DNA from 2 places in the Rhizobacter fulvus genome. Region 2 is predicted to be linked to the other one. Evidence: riboswitches for the same ligand, from Rfam matches in the RefSeq annotation. Region 2 holds a riboswitch; the other holds the start of a gene.

Region 1 (5,434 bases), 390 kb from region 2:
CGATCGTGAACAGCTGGGTGATCTCGCGCGCGAAGTTCAGGTCGGGCACGCGGCCGGTGGCCGGGTCTTCCTTCTGGTTCTTCAGGTGCGACAGGTAGACGCCCATCATCGGGTGCAGCGCGACGGCTTCGAGCAGATCGCGGAAGTTGCCGAAGGCCTTCTCGCCGAGCATGTCGTAGTACGACGCCACGCCGCGCGGCTGGCTGCGCAGCGTGCTGTCGGTGAACGAGATCACGAAGACCTGCGACAGCGCGAACGCAGCGCGCTGTCGCAGCTGGTCGTCGCCGGCGATCGCCTGGCTCCAGTACGAGTCGAAGAAGTTGGTCTGGCTGATGGTGCCGCCGGTGGCCGCGAGGTCGGCCGCGGCCTGGTTCATCGTCAGGCGATGCGAGACCTGTGGCTTCGCGAACTGCTCGTCGATCCAGGCGGCGTAGCTCATCGTCTGCAGCCGCGTGATCTCGGCCGGCGTCGGGCCGTAGGTCGCCTGGGTCAGGAAGCGCGCGGCGGCGAGCGGCGCGTTCGTCGGGCCGGCGGCCGCGGGACTGGCGGTCGGGCCGGCATCGGCTTCGCCGGAACCGCCACTGCCGCCGCCGCAAGCGGCGAGGCCGAGGAGCAGGGCCGCGGCGATCGCCACGCGGCCCGAACGGGCATGAAACACCTGGATCGTCTGCACACGCACCCCCGAAGTTGGTCTTTTCGGGGAGGATCGAACGCAGGGCATGTGCCCGGCGCAGCGCTGCCGGGGACCGTCAGGTCTGCCTTCAGGTCGTGAACGATTTGGCAGTCAGCGTGAAGCCAATCGTCGGATCAACGACATTAGTCGGACATGTTGCGAAGGAATGCTTCTGGCCGTAAGCAGGCGCAACCGCCCCGCGCGCCAGGCACGCGCACGGGTCAGAGCAACGCAGACAGCGAGCGACGCACCAGATCCGTGTCCAGCGCGCTGCGGCGCGCCCAGTCCGCCAGCTGGTCTTCGCCGATCTTGCCGACATTGAAGTACGTCGCCTCGGGGTGGGCCAGGTAGAACCCGCTGACGCTGGCCGCCGGCGTCATCGCCAGGCTTTCGGTCAGGCCCATGCCGATCTCGGCGCAGCCCAGCACGCGGAACATCTCGGCCTTGACGGTGTGGTCCGGGCACGCCGGGTAGCCGGGCGCCGGGCGGATGCCGCGGTACTTCTCGGCGATCAGTTCGGGCGTCGTCAGCTGTTCCTCGGGCGCGTAGCCCCAGAACTCGGTCCGCACGCGCTGGTGCAGCCGCTCGGCGAAAGCCTCGGCGAGGCGGTCGGCGATCGCCTTGAACATGATCGAGCTGTAGTCGTCGAGGTCGGCGAGGAACTGCCGGTCCTTCTTCTCGGCGCCGATGCCGGAGGTGACCGCGAACAGGCCGATGTGGTCGGCCACACCGGAACCCTTCGGCGCGATGAAGTCGGCAAGGCAGCGGTTGGGGCGCATCACCCCGTCGACCACCGGACGCACGCTCTGCATCCGCAGGCCGCGCCAGGTCATCAGCACCTCGCTGCGGGTGGCGTCGGTGTAGATCTCGATGTCGTCGTCGTTGACCGTGTTGGCCGGGTACAGGCCGATCACGCCGTTCGCGGTCAGCCAGCGGCCCTCGACCGCGCGGCGCAGCAGGCGCTGGCCGTCGCTGAGCACCCGGCGCGCCGACTCGCCGACGATCTCGTCGTTCAGGATCGCCGGGTACGGGCCGGCCAGGTCCCAGGTCTGGAAGAACGGACCCCAGTCGATGCTCTGCGCGATTTCAGCCAGATCGTAGTTCTTGAACACGCGGCGCCCGGTGAACTTCGGCACCGCCGGCACGAAGCTCGACCAGTCGATCGGCGTCTTGTTCGCGCGCGCCTGCGCCAGCGTGACCAGCGGCGTCGCCTTCTTGTTGGCATGCTGCTCGCGCACCCGCACGTAGTCGGCGTTCAGCTCGTCGATGTAGGCCTTGGCGCGGTCGTCGCTGAGCAGGTCGGAGCAGACGCTGACCGAGCGGCTCGCGTCCGGGACGTAGACGACCGGGCCCTCGTAGTGCGGCGAGATCTTCACCGCCGTGTGCACGCGGCTGGTGGTTGCGCCGCCGATCAGCAGCGGGATCTTCTTGATGCGGAAGTAGTCGTCGCGCTGCATCTCGCCGGCGACGTGCTGCATCTCCTCGAGGCTCGGCGTGATCAGGCCCGACAGGCCGATGATGTCCGCGCCCTCGACCTTGGCGCGCGCCAGGATGTCCTGGCACGCGACCATCACGCCCATGTTGACGACCTCGAAGTTGTTGCACTGGAGCACGACGGTGACGATGTTCTTGCCGATGTCGTGCACGTCGCCCTTGACGGTCGCGATCACGATCTTGCCCTTGGCCTTGGCCTCGCCGCCCGCCTCGACGTGCAGGCGCTTCTCTTCCTCGATGTAGGGCAGCAGGTGGGCGACCGCCTGCTTCATCACGCGCGCGCTCTTGACCACCTGCGGCAGGAACATCTTGCCCTGGCCGAACAGGTCGCCGACGATGTTCATGCCGTCCATCAGCGGCCCTTCGATCACGTGCAGCGGCCGGCCGCCCTGCGCGAGCACGCGCTGGTAGACCTCCTCGGTGTCCTGCGTGATGAAGTCGTTGATGCCATGCACCAGCGCGTGGCTCAGGCGCTCATCGACCGGCTTGGCGCGCCAGGCGAGGCGCTGGCTGTCGTCCTTGGCGGCGCCCTTCGCGTTCTCGGCCACCTCGACCAAGCGCTCGCCGGCGTCCTCGCGACGGTTCAGCACCACGTCCTCGACGCGCTCGCGCAGCTCGGGCTCCAGGTCGTCGTAGACGCCCATCATCCCGGCGTTGACGATGCCCATGTCCATGCCGGCCTGGATCGCGTGGTACAGGAACACGGTGTGGATCGCCTCGCGCACCGGGTCGTTGCCGCGGAAGCTGAAGCTCACGTTCGAGACGCCGCCCGAGACCTTCGCACCCGGCAGGTTCTGCTTGATCCAGCGGGTCGCGTTGATGAAGTCGACCGCGTAGTTGTTGTGCTCCTCGATGCCGGTGGCGATCGCGAAGATGTTCGGATCGAAGATGATGTCCTCGGGCGGGAAGCCCACCTCGTCGACCAGCATCCTGTACGCCCGCTCGCAGATCTCGGTCTTGCGCTCAAAGGTGTCCGCCTGGCCCTTCTCGTCGAACGCCATCACGACCGCCGCAGCGCCGTAGCGCTTGACGAGCTTGGCCTGGTGCTTGAACTGCGCCTCGCCCTCCTTCAGCGAGATCGAGTTGACGATGCCCTTGCCCTGGATGCACTTCAGGCCGGCCTCGATCACCTCCCATTTCGACGAGTCGACCATGATCGGAACGCGCGCGATCTCGGGCTCGCCGGCGATCAGGTTCAGGAAGCGCACCATCGCGGCCTTGCTGTCGAGCATGGCCTCGTCCATGTTGATGTCGATGACCTGCGCGCCGTTCTCGACCTGCTGGCGCGCCACGCTCAGCGCCTGCTCGAACTCGCCGTTCAGGATCATCCGCGCGAAGGCCTTCGAGCCGGTCACGTTGGTCCGCTCGCCGACGTTGACGAAGAGCGACCCTTCGCCGATCAGCACCGGCTCCAGGCCGGACAGTTTCATCGGGGGGACAGTGATCTTGGACATCGCGGGAGAGCTCGAATGAGGCCCGCGCTGCTCACCGCGGACCGTGAAAGGTCGGGTGAGCGCCGTTGTACCAGCGGCTTGCGCCACCGTGCCCGAGCCTGGCAGTCGTCGATCGACTGTCGCAACGCTCCTCGGGCGAGTCGGGATTCTAGGTCAGGCCGTCTCGGCTTCCAGCGCCAGTTCGCCGAACAACGTGCCTTTGTGCCCGCAACGCGGCTGGTACTTCCCGACCTTCTGCGCGATCGACGCGATATGCGCGGGCGTCGTGCCGCAGCAGCCGCCGGCGATGTTCAGGAAGCCCGCCTTCGCGAACTCCTCGAGCAGGCTGCCGGTGATCTCGGGCGTCTCGTCGAAGCCGGTCTCGCTCATCGGATTGGGCAGGCCGGCGTTCGGGTAGCAGCTGACGAAGGTGCCGCCGGCAATCCGCGACAGCTCCTCGATGTAGGGCCGCATCAGCGTCGCGCCGAGCGCGCAGTTCAGGCCGATCGCGAGCGGCCTGGCGTGGCGCACGCTGTGCCAGAACGCGCTGACGGTTTGGCCGGACAGGATGCGGCCCGAGGCATCGGTGACCGTGCCCGAGATGATCACGGGCAGGCGCTCGCCGGTGTCTTCCATCAGTTCGTCGAGCGCGAAGATCGCGGCCTTCGCGTTCAGCGTATCGAAGATCGTCTCGACCAGGAACAGGTCGCAGCCGCCTTCGAGCAAGCCACTGGCCTGCTCGTAGTACGCGGCCTTCAGTTCGTCGAAGGTGACGTTGCGCGCCGCCGGGTCGTTCACGTCAGGGCTGATGCTGGCGGTCCTGGGCGTGGGCCCGAGCGCGCCGGCGACGAAGCGCGGCTTGTCGGCGCTGCTGAACTTGTCGCAGGCCTGGCGCGCGAGCTTCGCGGCGGCCACGTTCATCTCGCGGGCGTAGGCGCCCAGACCGTAGTCGTCCTGCGCGACGGTGGTCGCGCCGAAGGTGTTGGTCTCGATGATGTCGGCACCGGCCGCGAGGTACTGCTCGTGGATCTCGAGGATCACCTCGGGCTTGCTGAGCTGCAACATGTCGTTGTTGCCCTTCAGGTCCTTCGGGTGATCGGCGAAGCGCGCGCCGCGGTAGTCGGCCTCGCCGAGCTTGTAGCGCTGGATCATCGTGCCCATCGCGCCGTCGAGCACGGCGATGCGCTGCTTGAGAATCTCGGGCAGTTGCGCACCGCGGGTGAAGTTCGAGCTGTTCATTGGGGTATTGTAGAAAGCATGTCAAGCCCACGCCGCACGCCAGCATGAAGCACCTGGAGCCCCGCGCCACCTGGGCTTACCTGCACACCCACCCGGACGCGCTGTTCGTCGACGTGCGCATGGAGATCGAGCACCTGTACGTCGGCCATCCGCCGGGTGTGGTGCACATCCCGTGGTACGAGTACCCGGAGATGCACGTCGATCCTGCGCGCTTTGCGTCGCTGGTCGAGCGCGAGGCCGGAGACAAATCGCGACCGATCGTGCTGTTGTGCCGCTCCGGGCGGCGCACGATTCCCGCGGCTCAGGCGCTCGAAGCAGCGGGTTTCGGCGAGGTCGTCAACGTCGTGCACGGTTTCGAGGGCGAGCTCGACGAGCACTTCCAGCGCGGCAACCTCAACGGCTGGCGCTTCGACGGCCTGCCGTGGGAACAAATGTGAGCTGACGGCACCCGCCCGGCTCAGTGCAAAAAGCCCATCCCGCGCTGCTGTCGCACCTCGGGCTTCACGCGGTGCTCGGCTTCGAGCTGCGACAGGAACTCGTCGGGCCCGAAAGCCTCGCCGAGCACGTCGATCTGCCGCTTCACCGAAGCGAAGTC
Region 2 (5,434 bases):
CTCTTGCGCGAATGCCGAGCCCGCCACGTCGCGCGCGTTCAGACCTTCGTGCGTGGTGACGCGCGCATCGCCCGCGAGCGACGCCGCCAGTTGGCCGCGCCCCACGTCGAGCCCGACGACGCGTGCGGCGCCGCGCTGCAGCAGCGCATCGGTGAAGCCACCGGTGCTCTGGCCGACATCGAGGCAGTTCGCACCCGACGCGTCGACGCCGCAATGCGCCAGCGCCGCGTCGAGCTTGAGCCCGCCGCGCGACACGAAGCGCAGCTCCGCGTCGTCGGTGACCTCGATCTGGCAGCCGTCGGGCAACTCCTCGCCGGCCTTGCGCGGCAGCGCCCAGCCCTTCGGGCCGAGCCAGCGCACGGCACCCGCGTCGATCAGCCGCTGCGCGGCCGACCGGGTGGGTGCGAGGCTGCGCTGCACCAGCAGTTGGTCAGCGCGCACCGATCAGTACCGATACGTATCCGGCTTGTACGGGCCCTGCTTCGGCACGCCGATGTACGCGGCCTGCTCGTCGGTCAGCTCGGTCAGCATCGCGCCGACCTTCTTCAGGTGCAGGCGCGCGACCTTCTCGTCCAGGTGCTTCGGCAGCACGTAGACCTTGCCGATGTCGTAGCTGTCCGGGTGCGAGAACAGCTCGATCTGCGCGATCGTCTGGTTCGCGAAGCTCGAGCTCATCACGAAGCTCGGGTGGCCCGTGCCGCAGCCCAGGTTCACGAGGCGGCCCTTGGCCAGCATGATGATCTTCTTGCCGTCCGGGAAGGTGATGTGGTCGACCTGCGGCTTGATCTCGTCCCAGGTGTACTTCTCGAGCGACGCGATGTCGATCTCGTTGTCGAAGTGGCCGATGTTGCAGACGATCGCCTGATCCTTCATCGCGACCATGTGCTCGTGGCGGATGATGCCCTTGTTGCCGGTCGTGGTGACGAAGATGTCGGCCTTGTCGGCGGCGTACTCCATCGTCACGACCTTGTAACCTTCCATCGCGGCCTGCAGCGCGTTGATCGGGTCGATCTCGGTGACCCAGACTTGCGCGCTCAAAGCACGCAGCGCCTGTGCCGATCCCTTGCCCACGTCGCCGTAGCCGGCCACGACCGCCACCTTGCCGGCGATCATCACATCGGTGGCGCGCTTGATGCCGTCGACCAGCGACTCGCGGCAGCCGTACAGGTTGTCGAACTTGCTCTTGGTGACGCTGTCGTTGACGTTGATCGCGCGGAACGGCAGCGTGCCCTTCGCGCTCATTTCCTTCAGGCGGTGCACGCCGGTGGTCGTCTCTTCGGTCACGCCGATGATCTGCGCGGACTTGCGGGTGTACCAGGTCGGGTCGGTCGCGAGTTTGGCTTTGATCGCGGCGTACAGGCAGGTCTCTTCCTCGCTGGTCGGGTTGGCGATGACCGACGCGTCCTTCTCGGCCTTCTTGCCCAGGATCATCAGCAGCGTCGCGTCGCCGCCGTCGTCCAGGATCATGTTCGGGCCTTCACCTTCGGCACCCTTGGCGCCGAATTCGAAGATGCGATGGGTGAAGTCCCAGTATTCGGCCAGGGTCTCGCCCTTGTGCGCGAACACCGGCGTGCCCTCGGCCACCAGCGCCGCGGCGGCGTGGTCCTGGGTCGAGAAGATGTTGCACGAGGCCCAGCGCACGCTGGCGCCGAGTGCCTGCAGCGTCTCGACCAGCACGGCGGTCTGGATCGTCATGTGGATGCTGCCGGTGATGCGCGCGCCCTTCAGCGGCTGGGCTTTCGCGAATTCGTCGCGGATGGCCATCAGGCCGGGCATCTCGGTTTCGGCGATCTTGATTTCCTTGCGGCCCCAGGCGGCGAGGCTGGCGTCGGCGATCGCGAAATCGGCAGTGGCGCTGGGTGAAGACTTGAGAACGGCGTTCATAACGGGCTCCGAAGATTGAGGAACCCGCACGCGGACACGAAGGGAAAGTTGGAACTCACCCACGAGGTCGAATCGTGCGGGTGAGCGCGGTTGCAATTCAAATTCCGAGCCTGGGGACGCACGCTCGAACACGGCGGCGGGCCTTGCAACGCTCCTCGGAAAGTTCACGGATTGTAGGCGACGGTCGGCGCCGCCGCAAAAGCCCTGTGCAAGACTCGCGGGCATGAGCGTGACTTCCCGTGCAATCTCCGCCCCCGCTGGCAGCCGCCCGTGGGCCGAACTCCCCGCCGCCAACGCCCGCCGCGTGCGCGGCGTGCTGACCGACATCGACGACACGCTGACCACCGCCGGCGCGATCACGCCAGAGGCGCTCGACGCGCTCGCCGCGCTGAAAGCCGCCGGCCTGCCGGTCATCGCGATCACCGGCCGGCCGATGGGCTGGAGCGAGCCGTTCGCACGCGCCTGGCCGATCGACGCGATCGTCGCGGAGAACGGCGCGGTCGCGCTGTTCCGCGAACCGGGCGCCCTCGCGATCGAGTACGCGCAGGACGTCGCCACCCGCCGGGACAACGCGGTGCGCCTGAAGGCAGTCGCCGCGCAAGTGCTGCGCGAGGTGCCGGGCGCCACGCTCGCGCAGGACAGCCCGGGCCGCGTCACCGACATCGCGATCGACCACGACGAGTTCGCGCACCTGTCGGCGGCGCAGATCGACGCGGTGGTCGCGCTGATGCACGCCGCCGGCATGAACGCGACCGTGAGCTCGATCCACATCAACGGCTGGTTCGGCGCGCACACCAAGCTGAGCGGCGCACGCTGGATCGTGCAGCGCCTGCTGGGGCGCGACATCGAGGTCGAACGCGGGGACTGGGTCTACGTCGGCGACTCGACCAACGACCAGCTGATGTTCGGCCACTTCCCGCTCAGCGTCGGCGTCGCCAACCTGATGGAGTTCGCGGCGCAATTGACCACCTGGCCGGCCTACCTGACCGACGGCGCACGCGGCGCCGGCTTCGCCGAAGTGGCGCGGCGGCTGATCAGCGCGCGGTGATCAGCGGGTTCATCGAGGTCATGGTCGCCGGGCCGAAGATCGTCGCGAAGGCCACGTCCTTGGCGTCGCGACCGATCGCGATGCGCACGAGTTCGTCGACCGGCGACATGCGCGTCGCGTCGAACATCACCCAGCGGCCGCCGAGGTAGGCCTCGAACACCGCGTGGAAATCCGGCGGCGGCTCCTCGAAGCGGGCGTAGCCGACCACCAGCCGTGCCGGGATGTTCAGCGCGCGACAGAAGGTGACGCCCAGGTGCGCGAAATCGCGGCACACGCCGGCGCGCTGCACGAACACATCGCGCGAGGTCGTGGTCGCCTGGGTCGAGCCGACCTGGTATGCGACGTTGTCGTAAATCCAGTCGACGATCGCCTGCACCCGGGCATGGCCGGGCGGCAGGTCGCCGAACTGCATCTGCGCCGCGCGGCCGAGCAGGTCGGACTCGCAATAGCGCGTCGGGTTGAGGTTGTGCAGCAGATGGTCCGGCAACTCGGCGATCGGCATCTCGCGCGCCTGCGGATCGACCGCGATCGGGCGGCGCTCGACGCTCGCCCGGTAGCGCAACTCGACCGGCCCCGCGTCGGCGTGCAGCCGCAGAAAGCGGTGGCCGACGGTCGGATCGCAATACACGTGGTGCGGCAGCTGCGGCGTGATGACGAGCGACTCGTCCAGCACGCGCTGGTCCAAGCCGTCGAGCGCGTGGATCTGGAACAGGAAATCGGTCGGCCCGTTGACCTGGTAGGCCAGCGTGCAGTCGATGTCGAAGGTGCGCGCGGACTGTGCGGCGGTGCGGTCGGGCGCGGCGGCGGCGGCGATGGGTGCGTCAGGGGCGAGGATGTCGGACATGGCGTGGTGATCGTGGAAGAACCGGACCGCCATTGAATCGTGCCGACCGGTCGCTCGCCAGCGCCGCGGCGCCCGAGGCGCAGTAGGACAAGCACGCATCCCGCGCGCGCACGACAACGGTGCGCCGCCTGTGCAAGACTTCCTGCCCCGACCACCGCCCTGCACCGCCCCGACCCGATGCCCACCGACACCGCGAGCGCACCCGATCACCCGACGCTCGTCGTCGCCGCCGCGCTGGCGCTCGCTGCCGCCGTGTCGCTCGGCCTGGCGCGCTTCTCCTACGCGCTGCTGCTGCCGCCGATGCGGGCCGACCTGGGCTGGAGCTACACCGTGGCCGGCGCGATGAACACGGTCAACGCCGCCGGCTACCTGGTGGGCGCGCTGCTGGCGCCGGGCTGGCTGCGCCGCTTCGGCGCGCGGCGTTCGCTGCTGGCCGGCGGCTTCGGCTCGGCGCTGCTGCTCGCCGCCCACGGCGCCGTGACGGCCGATGCCGCGCTGTACCTGCTGCGCGGCCTGACCGGGATCGCCAGCGCGGCGACCTTCGTCTCCGGCGGCCTGCTGGCCGCGCAATTGAGCAACCGGGCGCCCTCCGGCCACGCCGGCCGCGCGCCGAGCGCCGGCCTCGTGCTCGGCATCTACTACGGCGGCACCGGCGTCGGCATCGTGATCTCGGCGCTGCTGGTGCCGCCGCTGAGTGCGCTGGCCGGTGCGCACGCATGGCAATGGGCGTGGGTCGCGCTCGGGGTGGCAGCCCTCGCTGCCACCGCCATCACCGGCGCGGTGACGCGCGGCCTGGCGGCCAGTGCGGCGGCGCGCGGCGACGCCGCGGCGCCATTCCGCTGGACGCAATTCGCCTGCGGCCTGGCGGCCTACTTCTGCTTCGGCCTCGGCTACATCGGCTACATGACCTTCGTCGTCACGCTGCTGCGCGAGCAGCAACTGAGCGCGACCGCGATCACGGTGTTCTACGCGCTGCTCGGCGTGGCGGTGCTCGGCTCGTCGTTCGTCTGGGCCGGCTTGCTGCAGCGCCAGCGCGGCGGCGGCGCGCTGCGGCTGCTGAACGCGCTGCTCGCGGTGGCGACCGTGCTGCCGGTGCTGAGCGCGCACCCGGTGGCGGTGTTCGCGTCCGGCGTGCTGTTCGGCGGCGTGTTCCTGTCGGTCGTCGCCTCGACGACCGCGCTGGTGCGGCACAACCTGCCGGCCACCGCGTGGCCGGCCGGGATCGCGGCGTTCACGATCGTGTTCGCGGCCGGGCAGATCGTCGGGCCGACGCTGGTCGGCTGGGTCGCGGATGGCACCGGCGGGCTGCGCGGCGGGCTGGCGTGCTCGGCGGCGGTGCTGCTGCTCGGCGCGCTGATCGCGTGGGGGCAGAAGCCGCTGGCCGCGGCGTGAAGGAGGAGATCGCTCAGGCGTCGAGCCCGAGGAATCCGCGCAGGCGGTCCACCTCGTCGCTCAGGGCGCTCTTGAAGCGCGGGTCGCGCGGCGCCTTGCCGGCGACGTAGCCGACCTTCACGTCGAGCGCGCCGGCGCCGACGCTCGCGTTCGCCCAGCCGATCACCTGGTCGTGCCAGAGCAGCGGCAGCGCGTAGTAGCCGAGCCGGCGCTGCGGCGCCGGCGTGTAGGCCTCGAAGCGGTAGGCCCAGCCCCAGAAATGTTCG

The links. Region 2 has a riboswitch for S-adenosylhomocysteine ahead of ahcY (adenosylhomocysteinase). Riboswitches for the same ligand answer to the same signal wherever they lie in the genome.
Region 1: another riboswitch for S-adenosylhomocysteine. It lies ahead of metH (methionine synthase); the one in region 2 lies ahead of ahcY (adenosylhomocysteinase).

The regions. Positions count from the first base shown of each region.
Region 1 covers NZ_OZ224516.1:2,580,892-2,586,325, reverse strand. The annotation lists gene ACWH49_RS12315 (DUF1800 domain-containing protein) at 1-658, opposite strand, end outside; gene metH (methionine synthase) at 895-3,621, opposite strand; S-adenosyl-L-homocysteine riboswitch at 3,672-3,760, opposite strand; gene ACWH49_RS12305 (homocysteine S-methyltransferase family protein) at 3,775-4,839, opposite strand; gene ACWH49_RS12300 (rhodanese-like domain-containing protein) at 4,884-5,276, shown strand; gene ACWH49_RS12295 (ATP-binding protein) at 5,297-5,434, opposite strand, start outside.
Region 2 covers NZ_OZ224516.1:2,968,915-2,974,348, reverse strand. The annotation lists gene ACWH49_RS14200 (TlyA family RNA methyltransferase) at 1-441, opposite strand, end outside; gene ahcY (adenosylhomocysteinase) at 445-1,884, opposite strand; S-adenosyl-L-homocysteine riboswitch at 1,960-2,047, opposite strand; gene ACWH49_RS14190 (HAD-IIB family hydrolase) at 2,114-2,932, shown strand; gene ACWH49_RS14185 (transglutaminase-like domain-containing protein) at 2,919-3,776, opposite strand; gene ACWH49_RS14180 (YbfB/YjiJ family MFS transporter) at 3,954-5,168, shown strand; gene ACWH49_RS14175 (DNA glycosylase AlkZ-like family protein) at 5,182-5,434, opposite strand, start outside.